DNA from 4 places in the Pseudoalteromonas sp. S3785 genome. Region 3 is predicted to be linked to each of the others. Evidence: predicted binding sites of a transcription regulator. Region 3 holds the regulator's gene; each other region holds the start of a gene.
The links. The regulator sigma-54, encoded in region 3, starts transcription at its own class of promoters, with help from an activator protein. The targets are predictions, from matches to a motif close to GTTGGCACGNNNNTNGNNT.

Region 1 (4,264 bases), on a different contig from region 3:
CAGAAAATGGATAGTTTGGGAGTTTTTACTTACTTTTCAATCAATTTTTCATTAAAATGGTCAAGCGGAATCTTATAATTTATTGGAACATGGGAGCAAGAGAATGCTAATACTAACTCGTAGAGTAGGTGAAACCCTAATGATTGGTGACGAAGTAACTGTTACTGTATTAGGTGTTAAAGGAAATCAAGTTCGAATTGGTGTTAACGCACCTAAAGACGTTTCAGTGCATCGTGAAGAAATTTACATGCGTATACAAGCTGAAAAGTCTAATCCTAATCCGGGCAATGCTTAATCAACACGTATACTTAGCTGAGTAATGCACTTAGCTATACAAAAAGCCACTCACTGAGTGGCTTTTTTGTCTATAAAGTCGCGCATTTCATCAGTTAATACACTGCTAGAAATATATTGCATACCTTTATTATGCTGTACTAAGTAACCGTGGTTGGTTTTAATAATGCGGGTTATTTCTGCCCACTTAAATGTATGGCTTTTATAGTGGTTCTCGGTTCTAATAGCGTCATCGGTAAACGTGAGGGTAACAGTCGATCCCGAAGCACGGCTAAGCATTTGGCGCGTAACCCACCAAGGCCTGCGGTAATAAAAGGCAATGCATTCTAAAACACCCAGCATTATTAAAAATGACCCTAGGTAATGATCGTCCATAACGTAAATACTAATTAAACCTAAGCACACCAGCAATGCCAGCAAAAAATACTTTGGCTTGGCAGCTTTACTATAAGAGTGGGACTCGTCAAAGCATTCGTAGTAGTAAGGTTTATCGAGTGTGTAAGTGGTGGTCAGTGCCATAATTGCTAATAAATAATAGTTTTCGCTATTTTAGCAAGCTAGTGTAAAAATCACACCCGTTAATATTGGCTATGTACTTAAAGAGGTAGAAGCAGCTTTTTGTTTACGCATAAAAAAACGGCTTATTAAAAGCCGTTTTTTTACGTTACCAAGCAGATTAACAGTTAGTTTCTTCTGCGTTAACGCCTTCTTTTACATTTTCACAAGCATCTTCAACAGAGTTTTGCACGTCAGTTACTGCTTCATCAATACGCTCACCTGCTTCTTCTGCGTGGTTGTCTTCACAGCCCATCATAAAGAAACCTGCAAATACCGCGATTAGTGCTGCTTTTAAAGTTGTAGAGTTCATAATGTAATTCCTTGTATGTGTTAATTAATTAGTGTTTTAAGTGTTAGTGGCTACCTGGGCGATTTACCGCGCAGTGCACCTGATACTAAAGAAATCACTAAAAGTACTAAAAAGATAAAAAATATAATTTTTGCTATACCAGCTGCGGCACCTGCGATACCACCAAAACCTAACACTGCAGCGATTAAAGCAATAACTAAAAATGTAATTGTCCAGCGTAACATTGTTTTCTCCTTGGTTATCAAATTCGTTCGAAAGTAATAATGCTAGTTGCATGCCAGAATGTATTTGTCTTAATTATCAGTAGTTTATGAATTTTTAAGTGCGGCGTTTAAATCTATAGAAGGTAAGTTTTACGTTTAACGATGTAACTTATTCACACTATTGTAAATAGAGTAAAAAAATTAATATTTTTTATATGCTGCCTTTTACTTTCTTGGTAAGACCAATTTACATTTTTAACCATGATAGGTTTTTCGCTGCCGTTTAACTTACTATTTTTTATGACTTTTAAGTTGTTTTGGATTTAACCATATAATCTTTGCCTATAACGGTTATTTATATCATCTATATCTAAGCTAATTTTACCCTTTATTAGCTATGTTAACTATTGTGGCTGTATGTTAGTTTAATTTTAATTGGTTTTACCAATTGACAGGTGGTGGACAAAGTTAAAAGTTTTGTTATCATTCGGTGAATAATTATTTAAATAAAGCGATTTTTTATATCGTTATATAGTGCAGGGGGAGAAAAATGGATATAGGAGCTGTTCTCACAACCGCAGGTAGCTTGATGCTTACCGGCATGGTGGGTGTGTTTATATTTCTTTCAATATTGATTGGTGCTGTAACACTTATGTCTAACTTGGTTGCTCGTTTTGATGTGGCTGAAGTTGCAATACCGGTTAAATCACCATCTTTAAAATCTCAAGGTGTGCCAAGCGAGCACATCGCTGCTATTAGTGCTGCCATTGCTCAGTACAAATCAAATAATAAATAAGAGGCACACATGGCTAAATTAAAATTAACAGAGCTTGTTTTACGCGATGCTCATCAGTCTTTACTTGCAACTCGTATGCGCTTAGATGACATGCTACCTATTGCTAGCAAGCTTGATGATGCCGGTTATTGGTCTATTGAGTCGTGGGGCGGCGCTACATTTGACTCGTGTATTCGTTATTTAGGTGAAGATCCGTGGGAGCGTATTCGTGCCCTTAAAAAAGCAATGCCTAATACTAAACAGCAAATGCTATTACGCGGTCAAAATTTATTAGGTTACCGCCACTACGCCGATGACGTGGTAGAAAAGTTTGTAGAGCGAGCTCACAAAAATGGTGTAGATGTATTTCGTATTTTTGACGCCATGAACGATGTACGTAACTTAGAAACTGCAATTAAAGCGGCTGTAAAAGTAGGTGCTCACGCGCAAGGTACAATTTCTTATACTGTAAGCCCAGTGCACACACTTGATATGTGGTTAACCCTTGCAAAACAGCTAGAAGATTTAGGTTGTCACTCTATTTGTATTAAAGATATGGCGGGCTTATTAAAGCCTTACGATGCTGAGCAACTTATTAAAGGTCTTAAAGAAACGGTCTCAATCCCTATTGCTATGCAGTGCCATGCAACCACCGGTTTAAGTACAGCGACGTATCAAAAAGCCATCGATGCAGGCATTGATATGCTTGATACCGCTATTTCTTCAATGAGTATGACTTATGGTCATTCAGCGACAGAAACCATAGTGGCAATTGTTGAGGGAACCGCACGCGATACTGAATTAGATTTAAACCAGCTAGAAGAAATAGCCGCTTACTTTAGAGATGTACGCAAAAAGTACGCTGCCTTTGAGGGGAGCCTTAAAGGTGTTGATGGCCGTATTTTACTCGCGCAGGTACCTGGTGGCATGTTAACCAACATGGAAAACCAACTTAAAGAACAAGGCGCAGCAAATAAGCTAAATGAAGTATTGCTTGAGATCCCACGCGTGCGTGAAGATTTAGGTTTTATCCCGTTAGTTACTCCAACATCGCAAATTGTAGGCACACAAGCAGTACTTAATGTGCTTACGGGTGAGCGTTATAAAACAATTACCAAAGAAACCGCCGGTGTTTTAAAAGGCGAATATGGTTTAACACCCGCACCTATGAACAAAGAGTTGCAAGAGCGAGTGCTTGATGGTCAGGATGTAATTACGTGTCGCCCTGCTGATAATATTGCCCCTGAACTTGCATCGCTTGAAGCCGAGCTACAAAAAGAAGCGCAAGAGCAAGGTTTAACACTTGCTGATGAGCAAATAGATGATGTGCTTACCTATGCATTATTCCCACAGGTTGGCCTTAAGTTTATTCAAAACCGTAACAACCCAGATGCCTTTGAAGCCGCGCCAAGCGCCGATGACACTAACGCTAAGCCTGCTGCAAAACCTGCAAGTAACAAAGGTGTTAGCGCTGAGCAATACAGCGTTAAAGTTGACGGTAAAGTGTATGATGTCGTGGTTGCGCAAGGTGGCGAGCTTAAAGAGGTAACGCTTAAAGACTCAGAGCATTTACCACAATCTGCATCGGTTGCATCAGGTGAAACACTGAATGCCCCATTAGCAGGTAATATTTTTAAAGTAAAAGTAAAAGCAGGCCAAGCCGTAAACGAAGGCGATGTGGTTGTTATTATGGAAGCAATGAAAATGGAAACCGAAGTTCGTGCAATGCACTCAGGTACTGTGGCTGAGGTCTTAGTATCTGAAGGTGATGCTGTGACAACGGGCGATGCAATTATAGCGATGGCGTAGGAGTAGCTCTAATGGAAGGCCTTTTAAACCTTTGGCACGCTACCGGCATTGCTAACTTTACGTTTCCTGGCTTGATAATGATTGCAGTAGGCTGTTTATTATTGTTTTTAGCAATAGCTAAAAACTTTGAGCCACTGCTTTTATTGCCAATTGGCTTTGGCGCGATATTAACTAATATTCCTGTTGCAGGGCTATCAGAGCCTGGTGGGCTTTTGTACTCAGTTTACTATGTGGGTATTGATACCGGTATTTTTCCGCTATTAATATTTATGGGGGTTGGTGCACTAACTGACTTTAGTGCGCTAATAGCAAATC
Region 2 (4,264 bases), on a different contig from region 3:
TTGTTGCACACCCAGCTAAAATAACCGCACTACTGAGCACACATAAAATAGCTATTAAACGCGTACGCATGCTATTAAACTCCTTGATTAATTAAAGGTATTTTTATTGTAAATAAGCAGCCTTGGGGCTGGTTATGCTCAACACTGAGCTGACCTTGTAACTGCTCAACCGACTCTTTTACTATGGTTAAACCTAGGCCACTGCCTTGCAGCGTAACATCTTTATTATGCTTACCTTGGTAAAATGCGCTGAATATTTGGGTTTTTTCTTGCTCTTTAATACCACAGCCTTCATCGCGCACTTGTATTGTTAGTCGCTTTTGCTCAAGCGCTAAGGTTACATCAACGCTTTGCCCTGTATTTGAAAACTTTAACGCATTAGAAATGAGCTGAATAAGGGTCATTTCTATTAGCTCTGCGGGTAATGCAAGTGTCTGTTTTATTATGCTGTTGTGCCAATTTAGACGTTGCTGCTTAGCCGTTAAACGGTGCTCAAAATGGCTGTTTATTTTATTTATTAAATTACCAAATTCGACCTCGCTAACACTGTCTTTACTGGTTCTGATAGCGTTATAACTAAGTAAGCTGTCAATCATAGTGCGCAGGCGCACCATAGATTGGCTAATAAGTTCAAGCACAGCTTGCTGCTCTTTTGTAATGGGCCCCACTATTTCATCACGAAGTAAATCGGTGCCCTCGACCATTGAAGCCAACGGCGTTTTAAGCTCGTGGGTTACATGGCGTAAAAAAGTATCTTTTTGTTGCTCGAGCATATGTAGCTGCTCTTGCACCCATTGTAGTTTTTCGCCCAACTCCACCAGCTCACTGGAACCTTGCACCGCTATTTTTTGCTGCCAGTGGCCTTGCCCTAGTTTATCTATTACCGACGTAAGCCCTTTTAAACGTTTGCTTATGCGCCATAAAAAGCCCCCACCCACTAGTAAAGTAAGCGGAATAAGCGCCACTAACCAGTTAATAAACGAGCTTTGCAAAGTGCTTAGCTCATTTTGATTATTTTGAATTTGCGCCGCATTTATATCACGCAACCACACTGTAAGCTCAGCCACCAAATCGCTAATAGGCACAAACAATGCTGCATCTTGTTGGTTGTTTTCAATTAGCGCTTGATGAGTACTTCGTAAGATTGCTGCTAAGCGGCGCCATTGCATAGTGTATTGCCCAGAGGTACTTTTTTGGCTGAGCGTATCGATTGTTTGTAAGGAGGATTGCCATTTTTCGTTTATTAGCGTGTCGAGCGACTCGCTTTTTAAAACCCAATTTTGGCGAGTAGCTCGCTCTAGGCTATTTAACTCTTGCTTTAAAAAATTGAACGACTTAGTAACTTGGTAATTATTACTGACAATAAGCTGGGTTACAGCGAGCTGTTTGTTTAACGCATTTAAAAAAACAATCACCACTAAACTAAGTGGCAGTAACGACAGCAGCATGCTAATAATAAACTGACCTATTAAGTTAGGCCGCCAATTGAGCATTGCACGATACTTTTTAGCCAACGTTACAGGCATTATCATTTCCTTTTATTATTTTAAGCGCCCTATTTTAGTTACTTACCTTATACTCTCGCTGAATCAACTTCTATATTTAACCCAATATATCCATCTGTTGCCATTTAGCAACATGCTAACTCATTGATAACTATGTTAAGTACTAAGAGTACGCACCGTCTGTTGCAAAAATAACACACATTTAAGTAAAAAATTCCGGCAAGCGCCACATAAAAACCATAAACTACTGATTTTAAATACTTATTTAAATTGGCACTATTTTTGTAATAGCGAGTGCAACTTTAATCAATAAGGAAATTAAATGAACAACCGCTTTTTAGTAATTTTACCCATGCTGGCTTTTGGGTTTATGGGCACAGATGCAATAGCTATGGACGTTCAAGCTACATTTAACGAGCTAGATAAAGACAGTAACGGCACACTTAGCGAATCAGAAGCGGGTGAAGATGCCGTACTACACGAAAACTTTTCACAAATAGACACTAACCAAGATGGTCAGTTGTCATTAAGTGAATTCAAAAAGTTTATTCAGTAAATTCATTTAATAAGGAACATGATTATGAAACAACTTATCGCAGCATTTGCATTAATGTTTTTAGCCATTAGCGCCACAGCTTTAGCCTCTTCTGTAAATATTCGCTTTGCTCATTTAGACAAAGATATGGATGGAGCAGTATCACTTGCAGAAGCAAAGCAAGACAAAGAAGTAATGAGGCAATTTGCTGATTTGGATGAAAATGAAGACAAGAAAATTTCTAAAGAAGAGTTTCAAAACTTTAAACCATAATTAAGTTTTACTTAAGCTTTTACCTAGTAAAGTAGGTTTCAAAAGCATTTGCCATAATCCCTGAGGGAATGTGTAAACGGATTTATTGTTGGGAAGTTAAATTATGGCAAGTGCTTTTTTTATTAATCTACAAACACTGTATGTTGGAAGGAAAACCATGAAGTGTGTTTTTTTTAGTGTTATCGCTATTACCATGATCAGTTTTAATGCTGTTGCGTTAGATGTTAAACAGCGTTTTGATCACCTTGATGCCAATAAAAGCGGCTTTTTAACTGAAGACGAGTTAGAGCCTCAGCCTCAGCTACTCAGCACCTTTACCCGCTGGGATAAAAACCAAGACAAACAAATCTCGCTTCTTGAGTTTAAAGACTATTTAACCAATAACCTTTACTGAGTAGTATAAATATGAAGACCGTAAGCTATTTAGCGCTTGTTGCGCTGGGCCTTTTTAGCGATGCAACCCTTGCCCAAAGTACAGAAATTGCCGATAAATTTGAAAAGTTTGACCGTAACCAAGATGGCTTTTTAACCCGCTCTGAAACCGCCATTGACCCCGCTCTATGGTCGCGTTTTTCAAGTTATGATAAAGATAAAGACGGCAGACTTACCCTTTCTGAATATGGCCTATACGCCAGTAAGTAACTCTTTTTTATGCGTAAGCGCTAAATTTTTAACAGCCCTTACGCTTTTAAGCTATCTACCTCAACATATTGGTATTCTAAAAGTGAGTTTGCTAGTGTTATTTTACTAACAATAAAAAATAACTAACTTATGCAACTTAAAAAACTTTTCAACCCACTATTGCTTGCTGGTTTATTTGCAAGCTGCACTAGCATCGCTCAAACGCAGGTTATTTATAACGCTAATGGCTATACGCCTTTGTATCAAGGCGGTATACACACATTTTCCACTTTAGTAATTAAAAACGGCAAAGTCGTAAAAACTGGGGATGATACGCTTAAAAACACCTTTCCAGATGCCACACTCATTGATGCCAAAGGCAATACGTTGCTGCCAGGGCTAATTGACGCCCACGGCCATGTGATCGGGCTTGGCGACAACCTATCGCAACTTGATGTGCGTGGTGCTAAGTCGGTTGAAGAAATAACCGCAAAGTTAGAACAATTTGCGAAAAATAAACAAGGCTGGCTATTAGGCCGAGGCTGGAACCAAGAGCTGTGGAGCAACACACGCTTTCCTACCGCTAAAGACTTAGATAAGGTCGTTAATGACCGCCCAGTGGTGCTTTCGCGCGTTGACAGCCATGCAATTTGGGTTAATAGCAAAGCCTTAGAGCTGGCCGGTATTACCGCAGCTACTCAAGCGCCTGATGGCGGCGAAATCATTAAAGATGAATTTGGTAATCCAACCGGTATTTTTATAGATAAAGCAGAATCGTTAATTACCCAGCATATGAGCGCCCCTTCAAAACAAGCTATAAGCGACTCGTTAGATGCCGCAGGCGCCCATTTACTTAGCTTAGGTATTACCTCTACTCACGATGCCGGTATTGATAAAACCACCTGGGAAGTTTATAAAGCGCGCAGCGAGCAAGGTGATTTACCACTAAGAATTGTCGCTATGCTCAGTGCTGCCAGCCCCGATTTAGAGTACATGCTTAAAGCTGGGCGCTACCAAGATGCTGATTCGTTTATGTCTATTCGCAGTGTAAAAGTGTATGCCGATGGCGCATTAGGCTCGCGCGGGGCTGCGCTCATAGATGACTACGCAGATAGAAAAAACCACCACGGCCTGATGCTAGAAACCCAAGCCAAGTTGGAAGAATTATTTACTTTAAGCTTTAAAAATGGTTTTAGCGCGAATACCCATGCAATTGGTGATAAAGCCAATAAAGTGGTGCTGGATGCCTATCAAAATGTGTTTAAGCAAACGGGCGGTATGTTACTGCGAAACCGTATTGAACACGCACAAATTGTCACCCCTGATGACA
Region 3 (4,264 bases):
GCACAGCTAATTGCGCAAGGACCGTTGCCGCTCTGGCGTGTAAGCCTAATTTATTTTTTATTAAAAACGTGTCTTCACAACGCATAAATTACTATACCTAAACTGAACAGGTTATTATTTTAAGGTTACTTTTCTTGCTCACGGTGCCTAATTTTTACATTTGGATGTGTCATTGCAAAGCTCTCACCTATAGTTTGGGCTAAATAAACCGAGCGGTGTTGTCCACCCGTACAACCTATTGCAATAGTCAGGTAGCTGCGGTTATTGCGCTCTAAGTGTGGTAACCAAGTTTGTACAAATGTTTGAATTTGCCAAGTAAATTTTTGCACTATGCTGTGGTTTGCCAAAAAGTCTTTTACAGGTTGATCAAGACCTGTAAGCGGTTTAAGTTCAGGCTCCCAATGCGGATTTGGCAAAAAGCGAGCATCAAATACATAATCAGCTTCTTTAGGTATGCCGTGTTTAAAACCAAACGATTCAAACGTTACAATTAGTTGTTTATCTTTTTTTCCGAGTATTTTTTCGCGAATTGACTCAGCCAATTGGTGAACACTTAAATCAGTCGTATCAAGCATAAAGTCTGCGCGGGTTACAAGTACATCAAGCAGCTCTTTTTCTTTTTTTATTGCTAAGTCGAGCGGCAATGAATCGATGGATAAAGGATGTAATCTGCGTGTTTCTGAAAAACGTTTTATGAGTGTTTGATCATCACTGTCTAAATAAAACAGAGTGGGTTTAGCAAAGTCCGGTAGGTATTCAAGAATATCGTTAAACTCGTCTTGCTCTTTGGGGATATTACGAACATCGATACTAACAGCTATTTTGTCATAGTTATCTGAAACACTACGTACTAAAGAGGGCAGCAGGTTGACCGGGATATTATCTACGCAATAATAACCTAAATCTTCAACCACGCGTAAAGCAACCGATTTACCTGAACCGGAACGGCCGCTTATGATTATTAACTCCATTTATAGCCCTTAGTATTTACTACGATTGATCAACAATTACTTGATACAGTTCTGCATCGGTTTTAGCGCTTCGCAGCTGTTTGCAAAATTCTTTATTGCTCAGTTTATCAGCTATGGTTGCTAGAGTCTTTAGGTGCTGCTGGTTATCGCCATCTGGTACGATGAGTGCAACAAAAATATCAACAGGACAGTTATCAATAGCATCAAAGTTTACAGGCTTGTCACTAACGAGTACTAACGCAAGCGGTTCTTCTACGCCACCCATTCTACCATGCGGAATTGCGATACCGCGGCCAATACCCGTACTACCTAGTTTTTCTCTGCTGGCTAGCGCATTAAGAATATCCTGTTGTGGTAAGTAAGGGAGCTTTTCATGAGCAAGCTCACTGATAAATTCTAAAATTCTTTTTTTACTACTAAAAAGGACCGCAGCTTTGCTGCAGTCCTGGCATACTAATGTACTTAATTTCATAATATTAGTGTCTAGCAAGCTTCTCTTTATGTTTTATGACTTGACGATCGAGCTTGTCAATCAACGAGTCTATAGCAGCATACATATCTTGGTGCTCTGTTGAGGCAAATAAATCTGCGCCGCTTACATGAATAGTCGCTTCTGCTTTTTGGTTGAGTTTTTCTACATCGAGAATGACATGCACATTGCTAATATGATCTGAGTGCCTTTCTAGCTTTGCAAATTTATTATTTACATAGTCTCTAAGTGAATCAGTTACTTCTACGTGACGACCAGTTAGGTTTAGTTGCATAAGCATTTCCTCTTTGTTTTTTACGTCTTATATCAAACTCTTTCTCTGATTTGACGGTGGAATAGCTAGCGATTCACGGTATTTTGCTATTGTGCGTCTAGCTACTTTAATTCCTTGCTCTGCCAATATATCCGCAATTTTACTATCACTCAATGGTTTGGCTGAGTTTTCCGCGGCAATTAGCTTTTTAATTAAGGCACGTATTGCGGTTGACGAACATTCGCCACCGTTTTCGGTGCTTACGTGGCTTGAGAAAAAATATTTAAGCTCAAAAATACCACGTGGCGTATGCATATATTTTTGCGTAGTAACACGCGAAATTGTTGATTCGTGCATTTCTACCATTTCAGCAACATCGTTTAAAACCATTGGTTTCATGGCTTCGGGGCCATGTTCAAAAAACGCTTGTTGCTGTTTTACAATACAGTTTGTTACTTTTAGCAGCGTGTCGTTTCTGCTTTCAAGACTTTTTATAAACCATTTAGCTTCTTGCAGATGAGAGCGAATAAACTGGCTATCTCCACTTGATTTTACGGTACGTGACATGGCCGCATACTGACTATTTACGCGTATTTTTGGCATGCTATCTGGGTTTAGCTCTACCACCCAACGGCCCTTAATTTTTTTAACTGACACATCCGGTATGACATACTCAGACTCTTCCCTTACTATTGTGTCTGCAGGTTTTGGGTTGAGGGTATGTATAAGAGTCATGACCTCTTTAAGCTCGTCTTCTTTAAGCTTAGTCTTTTTCATTAATGTACGATAGTCGCGTGCCGCTAATAGATCAATGTGATCGGTTAAGATCATTTTAGTTTGTTCTATAAAAGGGGTGTCTTTATCAAACTGGTTAAGCTGAATACACAAGCACTCCTGTAAGCTCCGCGCGGCTATACCTACAGGGTCGAATAATTGAATACGTTTTAAAACGGCTTCTATTTCATCCAGTTCAACTTCAACGTCGTCATCGTTTTCTTGGTTAAAGCTTTCTAAAATCTCTTCACAACTTAGCGTTAAAATACCCGAGTCATCTACAGCTTCTACAATGGCTATAGCAATGGCTTCGTCAGTTGGGCTAAAAGGAGTAAGCTGAAGTTGCCACATTAAGTACTCATGTAGCGTTTCAGTAGAGGCGCCCTGATAAATAGACTCATCTTCTGGCATTGGGCCTGAGGATGCCGCAGGGGCTGCACTCATGTACTCATCCCAAGTTACATCCATCGCCATATCATCGCTAACAGTGTCTTTATTTAAAGCTTCACCACTGTCTTGCTCGTATTCACTGGTTGTATCATCAGCCGATGCGCTTACGGTTACATCATCCGTATCTGCTTTTTGTTCATTTTTTCCAGCCGACTCTTCCGTGTAATCTTGCTCTTCTACTTCTAATAGCGGGTTGCTATCAAGTGCTTCTTGTATTTCTTGCTGGAGATCCAATGTACTGAGCTGCAGCAAGCGAATCGCTTGTTGCAATTGTGGAGTCATTGTAAGTTGCTGGCCCATGCGCAGCTGTAATGATTGCCTCATGTATCTCTAACAATCCTTTTATGTTGTTATAATTAATATTAGCAGATGCTTGTAGGTGTGGCTTAAATGTTACAGCCTAAATTGCTCGCCTAAATAAACATCGCGTACAGTTTTGTCATTTAATACGTGTTCTGGGGTGCCAGATGCAATTAGCTCCCCATGAGAAACAATGTAGGCTTTTTCACAAACATCAAGGGTTTCTCTTACATTGTGATCGGTAATTAATACGCCAATGCCACGATTTTTAAGATGTTCTATTATTTTCTTTATATCTAACACTGAAATCGGATCAACACCAGCAAAAGGCTCATCCAACAAAATAAATTTAGGGTTCGCTGCGAGTGCTCTGGCTATCTCTACACGGCGGCGTTCGCCACCAGAAAGTGCCATACCTTGGCTATCACGTATATGTTGAATGCTAAATTCATCAAGTAAGTTGTTAAGCGTTTCTTCTCGCGCGGCTTTATTTAGCTCTTTGCGCGTTTCTAAAATAGCCATTAAATTTTGATAAACTGTTAGCTTTCTAAATATAGATGACTCTTGCGGCAAATAGCCAATGCCTAAGCGAGCACGACTGTGCATAGGTAATAACGTTATATCGTTATCATCAATAGATATTTTACCTTTGTCGCTAGGTACTAACCCTACAATCATGTAAAAGGTGGTGGTTTTACCTGCGCCATTAGGGCCTAATAAGCCCACTATGCTGCCGGCTTCTACCTCAAGGCCTACATTTTTTACAACTTGGCGGCCTTTATAGCTTTTTGCTAATAGTTCTGCTTTTAAGGTGCTCATGGTTGACCTTCGTTACCTGTTTTTTCTTTAATATTTGCTTCAACAGGCACTAAAATTGTGTGGACACGATCCGTTGAGTTTTCGTCTTTTTCTGCGCTAATAAGTTGCTGCTGCATATCGTAGGTAATACTTTTAGCATTAATTTTTTGACCGGCTTGCGCGACTTCGGCATCCCCAACAAGTGTTAAAAAGCGCTTTGCTACGTCG
Region 4 (4,264 bases), on a different contig from region 3:
CTTACACCAGCAAGCGTTTTTGCACAAACAATGGTAATAAAAACAACAGATAAATTGATCACTACCGATACCCCCACTCTATTCGCTTATAACAAAGAGTCAAAGCAACTAGAGGTAATAAACTTGCTGAGCTCGCAGAGCTATGAGCTTACCTTACCTAAAAATGCATTTGGTTTTGATATAGCTGCCATTGCAAATAAAGCAGATAAACAAGCCCTTGTGTTAACTGATAACGGTGTTTATAAAAGTACAGCAAAAGAAGCTGAGCTTCTATTTAATTACAGTTCAGTGATTAGCCAATTGAAAGTAGATAAATTTGAAAAAATAAATTTTGTTTTTGATGCCAATAACGATGGCCTTAGCGATATTTTAATTCCAGGATTATCAAGCAGTACCTTATATATTCAAAATAATGAGGGAGCATTCAAGCCACATAAATTTGAACAAGCAGCTGAGTATAATGGGCGATTTTCAAAAGAAGGGTTATCTCTTGAGGTTAATATAAACAACCAACCTATCGTCATTGATTTTAATAAAGACGGTGTAAGCGACTTAGTTTTTGCCAGCGACTTTGGTGCTAATGTTTTGTTAGCGGATGCACCAGGCTATGCCGATGCCTTAACCCCTATTAATTTTAATATTGAACTAGGCGAGCTGAATAACGGCGAAACCCGAAAAATTAAGCAGCTTTTAGATGTAAATAACGATGGATTTTTAGATTTTACTACTAGGCAATTTAAGCCTACACAAGGTATGGATTCGCTTGATATTAAAATTGCTCATACGTTGTATTTAGGAAATGCGACAGGCTTTGCGACTACACCTATTAATCTATTTAATACAGAAGGGCCAAGCGAGCTAGTATTAAAAACAGATTTCAATAACGATGGGCTCATTGATTTACAAAAAATAGATTTAGATATTGGCCTAGGCACAATCGCCTCAATGGCCATGGGCGGCGGTAGCACAGATGTTGATGTAGAAATGAATTTATATAAACAGCAAAGCGATGGAACCTTTGCTAATGAATCCAACATTGAGCTCGATTTAGAAATGGAAGTAGATATGAATGGAAGTGAGTCTTCTCCGGCTCTTTATCTAGGTGATATAAATGGCGATGGTCATATTGATGCAGTGTATAAATACAGTAAAAAAACTCTGCATATCTACTATGGTGAGCAAAACTCACTGCTGAACAAAAAACGCAAAAAGTTAAAATTAGTACTGCCTAAACACAATAAAGATATTTTGCTGGTTGATATAAACCAAGATGGTAAAAAAGACTTTGTATTTAAATTTACAGAAAAAGACGGCACCAGCAAAATCAAAACACAATTAAATTAAACATTTTAAAAAGCCAACAAAAAAAGCTCGGCAATGTTAAACACATTAACCGAGCTTTGGACTTAAGACCTAAGGATAAACGCTCAGCTTTACCTCAAGTTATAACACCTAAGCTGTTACATTTAGCAGTGAATCGCCTTCACTTAAGCCAAATTTTTCTTGTACCGATGAAAGAATTGATTCTTTATCTTCATCAGATAGCTGGCTTGAATACTCAGTTAATAACTCATCTAAGTAGCTAACCACTTCGTCAGTATCAACAGATTCTAGCGCGTTTTGTGGCGGCGGTGGCGGACGCTGCCCTTCAGGGCGTCCTGCATCGCCAATACTTTTAGCGTCAAAATCAAGTTCGCTCATTAAATCCGCTAACTCTTTTGTAGGCGAGATCCCCTGCTCTTCAAATGCGGCTTGAATGCTTTGCGCATCTTCTGTGCTTAGGTTTTGTGCATCAAATTCTGCCAGCGTTTCTTTAACAAACTCAGTTTGCTCTGTGGTTAAAGCACTTACTTGACTCGATTGTTGAGCCATAAAACTCGCAGAGCTACCAATACTGTTGATCATTTTTTCTTCCTTAACGTGCACGGCGTGGTGGCTTGTGTTCACTTAATTCTTGTTCGCTAATTTCGCCATTCCCATCGGCATCTATTGCATCAAAAATAGTTTGTGCATCACCTTGTGGTGGTGCGCTCTCACTAAATTCGGCAAAGCTTATAACACCATCGCCATCTGCATCTATAGTTGAAAAGTCAGGTTTAGGTGGTGGGTTATCACCGCCTCGAGCAGCCACATTGGCAGAAAAAGCCATTGATAATAATGCAGCAGCTGCAAAAATAGAAAAATGCTTCATAGTGGTAACCTTGCGTTTAATATTAATTAGGGTGTACTGATAGACTACGCTGAAAAATAGCAAATATTGTGCAAACAATAAGGAAGTGAAAAAAGTACGGTTTTTAGCATGTTATTTTTACCTTATTCGGTATTTCGGTTATTGTGATAACTAATTACTTAAAACCACTTTCAACACGTTTTTGAGAGCTAACATACTAAGGGCTTATAAACATACATGTTTAATCTTCCAATTTTTCTAGTTGTATCGCAGTGAAAATACCTAAACGCCTCCAGCCACTCGTTGATGATGGCCTAATTGATGAAGTGATAAGCCGCTTAATGAGCGGCAAAGAAGCGGATGTATTTGTGGTACGCAGCGGTGGCGAAATTCGCTGTGCTAAAGTCTACAAAGAAGCCGTTAAACGCAGCTTTAAAAAAGCAGCCCAATATCAAGAAGGTCGTAAAGTGCGAGGTGGTCGACAAGCCCGTGCAATGGGTAAACGTTCAAGCTATGGCCGTCAATTAGAAGAAGAAATTTGGCAAAATGCTGAAGTAGACGCCCTTTCGCGTTTATCGCGTGCTGGCGTGAGAGTGCCTGATACTTATTACTGTATTGACGGTGTGCTGCTAATGGAACTTGTGTGTGATGAAGAGGGTGATGTAGCGCCGCAATTAGGTCACGTTACGTTAACTCAAGAGCAAGCCATTGAACAATACAAAACAATGATCCACAACATCAAATTGATGCTTTGTACGGGTCTTATTCATGGCGATTTATCTGAATTCAACGTATTAGTAGATAGTAATGGCCCTGTTATTATAGACCTACCTCAGGCCGTTAATGCAGCAGCTAATAACAGCGCCCAAGCGATGTTTAGTCGCGATGTGAACAATATGCGCCGTTATTATGGGCAGTTTGCACCAAGCTTATTACAAACACAGTACGCAAAAGAAATGTGGGCTTTATTTGAAGAAGCAAATCTAACACCTAATACAGTGTTAAGCGGTACATTTGAAGAAAGTGATGAGCTTGCTGATGTTGATTCAGTTTTAGATGAAATTCAAGCGGCCGAATATGAAGAGTTCGACCGTTTAGAACGTATTAAAAACGCTGACGAAGAATAAAATACTCAATGCTTAACTATTGAGGATGAACAAATCGATAACCCACCCCATAAACCGACTGAATAACACTGTCGGTTTGGGTGACTTCATCTAATTTTTTACGTAACTTTTTAATATGACTATCAATAGTACGATGACTCACGATCCGTTGGTCAGCGTACATAGTATCCATTAAGCTATCACGCGAAAAAATACGGTTAGGGTTATTAAATAGAGGTTTAAATAACTGAAACTCAAAATTTGTAAGCTCTATGCTACTCGCTTTGTATTGCACGCTGTAAGTACTTTCATTTAGTTTCATTGTTGATGAACTAAGCTCACCAACACTTGTTAAGCGCCTTAAAATTGCTTTTACGCGCGCCACCAGCTCCGCATAACTAAACGGCTTACAAATATAATCATCGGCTCCTAGCTCTAGGCCAAGTAAACGGTCTATTTCCTCTACTTTCGCCGATACCATAATGATAGGCACATTAGAGAACTTTCTTATCGCTTTACACAGTTCAATACCACTTTGTCCTGGTAACATTATATCGAGTAATATTAAACTTGGCCTATTGTGCTCAAGCCAAGGTAACACCTCATTCCCATGATGAATTTTATGCGTTGCGTAATGATGGCTTGTTAAAAAGTCGCTCATTAGGTTAGCTAATTTTATTTCATCTTCAACGATAAGTATTTGATCTTCCATTCTGTACTCTAAACCTTTATTAAGGGCAGGCGAATAATAATCGCTAAACCGCCTAAACTCGCTTTTTCTGCGGCTATTTTACCTTGGTGGCCTTTTACGATATGTTGGCAAATTGATAAACCTAAACCAGAGCCACCTTCTTGACGATTACGCGCGCTATCTACTCGATATAAGTATTCAAATAAGTGTGATAAATGAGATTCATCAACACCTACGCCATTGTCTTCAATTGCGATTTCTAAATAAGGCTGATTTTTAACCTCTATATTACTCGCA

Region 1: CWC17_RS14025 (DUF1328 domain-containing protein) is a predicted target of sigma-54. The motif match lies at 1,426-1,444, and genes of this name have one in related genera.
Region 2: CWC17_RS08405 (EF-hand domain-containing protein) is a predicted target of sigma-54. The motif match lies at 1,775-1,793, and genes of this name have one in related genera.
Region 4: CWC17_RS04650 (EF-hand domain-containing protein) is a predicted target of sigma-54. The motif match lies at 2,249-2,267, and genes of this name have one in related genera.

Annotation. Positions count from the first base shown of each region.
Region 1 is NZ_PNCT01000054.1:20,592-24,855, reverse strand. Features, by position in the region: gene CWC17_RS14045 (aspartate kinase) at 1-14, shown strand, start outside; gene csrA (carbon storage regulator CsrA) at 104-295, shown strand; gene CWC17_RS14035 (YcxB family protein) at 346-813, opposite strand; gene CWC17_RS14030 (hypothetical protein) at 971-1,162, opposite strand; gene CWC17_RS14025 (DUF1328 domain-containing protein) at 1,213-1,386, opposite strand; gene CWC17_RS14020 (OadG family protein) at 1,916-2,161, shown strand; gene oadA (sodium-extruding oxaloacetate decarboxylase subunit alpha) at 2,171-3,949, shown strand; gene CWC17_RS14010 (sodium ion-translocating decarboxylase subunit beta) at 3,961-4,264, shown strand, end outside.
Region 2 is NZ_PNCT01000028.1:42,262-46,525, forward strand. Features, by position in the region: gene CWC17_RS08395 (hypothetical protein) at 1-70, opposite strand, end outside; gene CWC17_RS08400 (sensor histidine kinase) at 75-1,526, opposite strand; gene CWC17_RS08405 (EF-hand domain-containing protein) at 1,828-2,061, shown strand; gene CWC17_RS08410 (hypothetical protein) at 2,086-2,313, shown strand; gene CWC17_RS08415 (EF-hand domain-containing protein) at 2,471-2,707, shown strand; gene CWC17_RS08420 (EF-hand domain-containing protein) at 2,719-2,955, shown strand; gene CWC17_RS08425 (amidohydrolase) at 3,085-4,264, shown strand, end outside.
Region 3 is NZ_PNCT01000005.1:45,234-49,497, forward strand. Features, by position in the region: gene CWC17_RS01675 (HPr family phosphocarrier protein) at 1-85, opposite strand, end outside; gene rapZ (RNase adapter RapZ) at 126-971, opposite strand; gene CWC17_RS01685 (PTS sugar transporter subunit IIA) at 991-1,443, opposite strand; gene hpf (ribosome hibernation promoting factor) at 1,448-1,735, opposite strand; gene CWC17_RS01695 (RNA polymerase factor sigma-54) at 1,763-3,262, opposite strand; gene lptB (LPS export ABC transporter ATP-binding protein) at 3,332-4,057, opposite strand; gene lptA (lipopolysaccharide transport periplasmic protein LptA) at 4,054-4,264, opposite strand, start outside.
Region 4 is NZ_PNCT01000014.1:43,808-48,071, reverse strand. Features, by position in the region: gene CWC17_RS04660 (FG-GAP repeat domain-containing protein) at 1-1,344, shown strand, start outside; gene CWC17_RS04655 (hypothetical protein) at 1,453-1,905, opposite strand; gene CWC17_RS04650 (EF-hand domain-containing protein) at 1,916-2,191, opposite strand; gene CWC17_RS04645 (PA4780 family RIO1-like protein kinase) at 2,443-3,297, shown strand; gene CWC17_RS04640 (response regulator) at 3,314-3,988, opposite strand; gene CWC17_RS04635 (ATP-binding protein) at 3,997-4,264, opposite strand, start outside.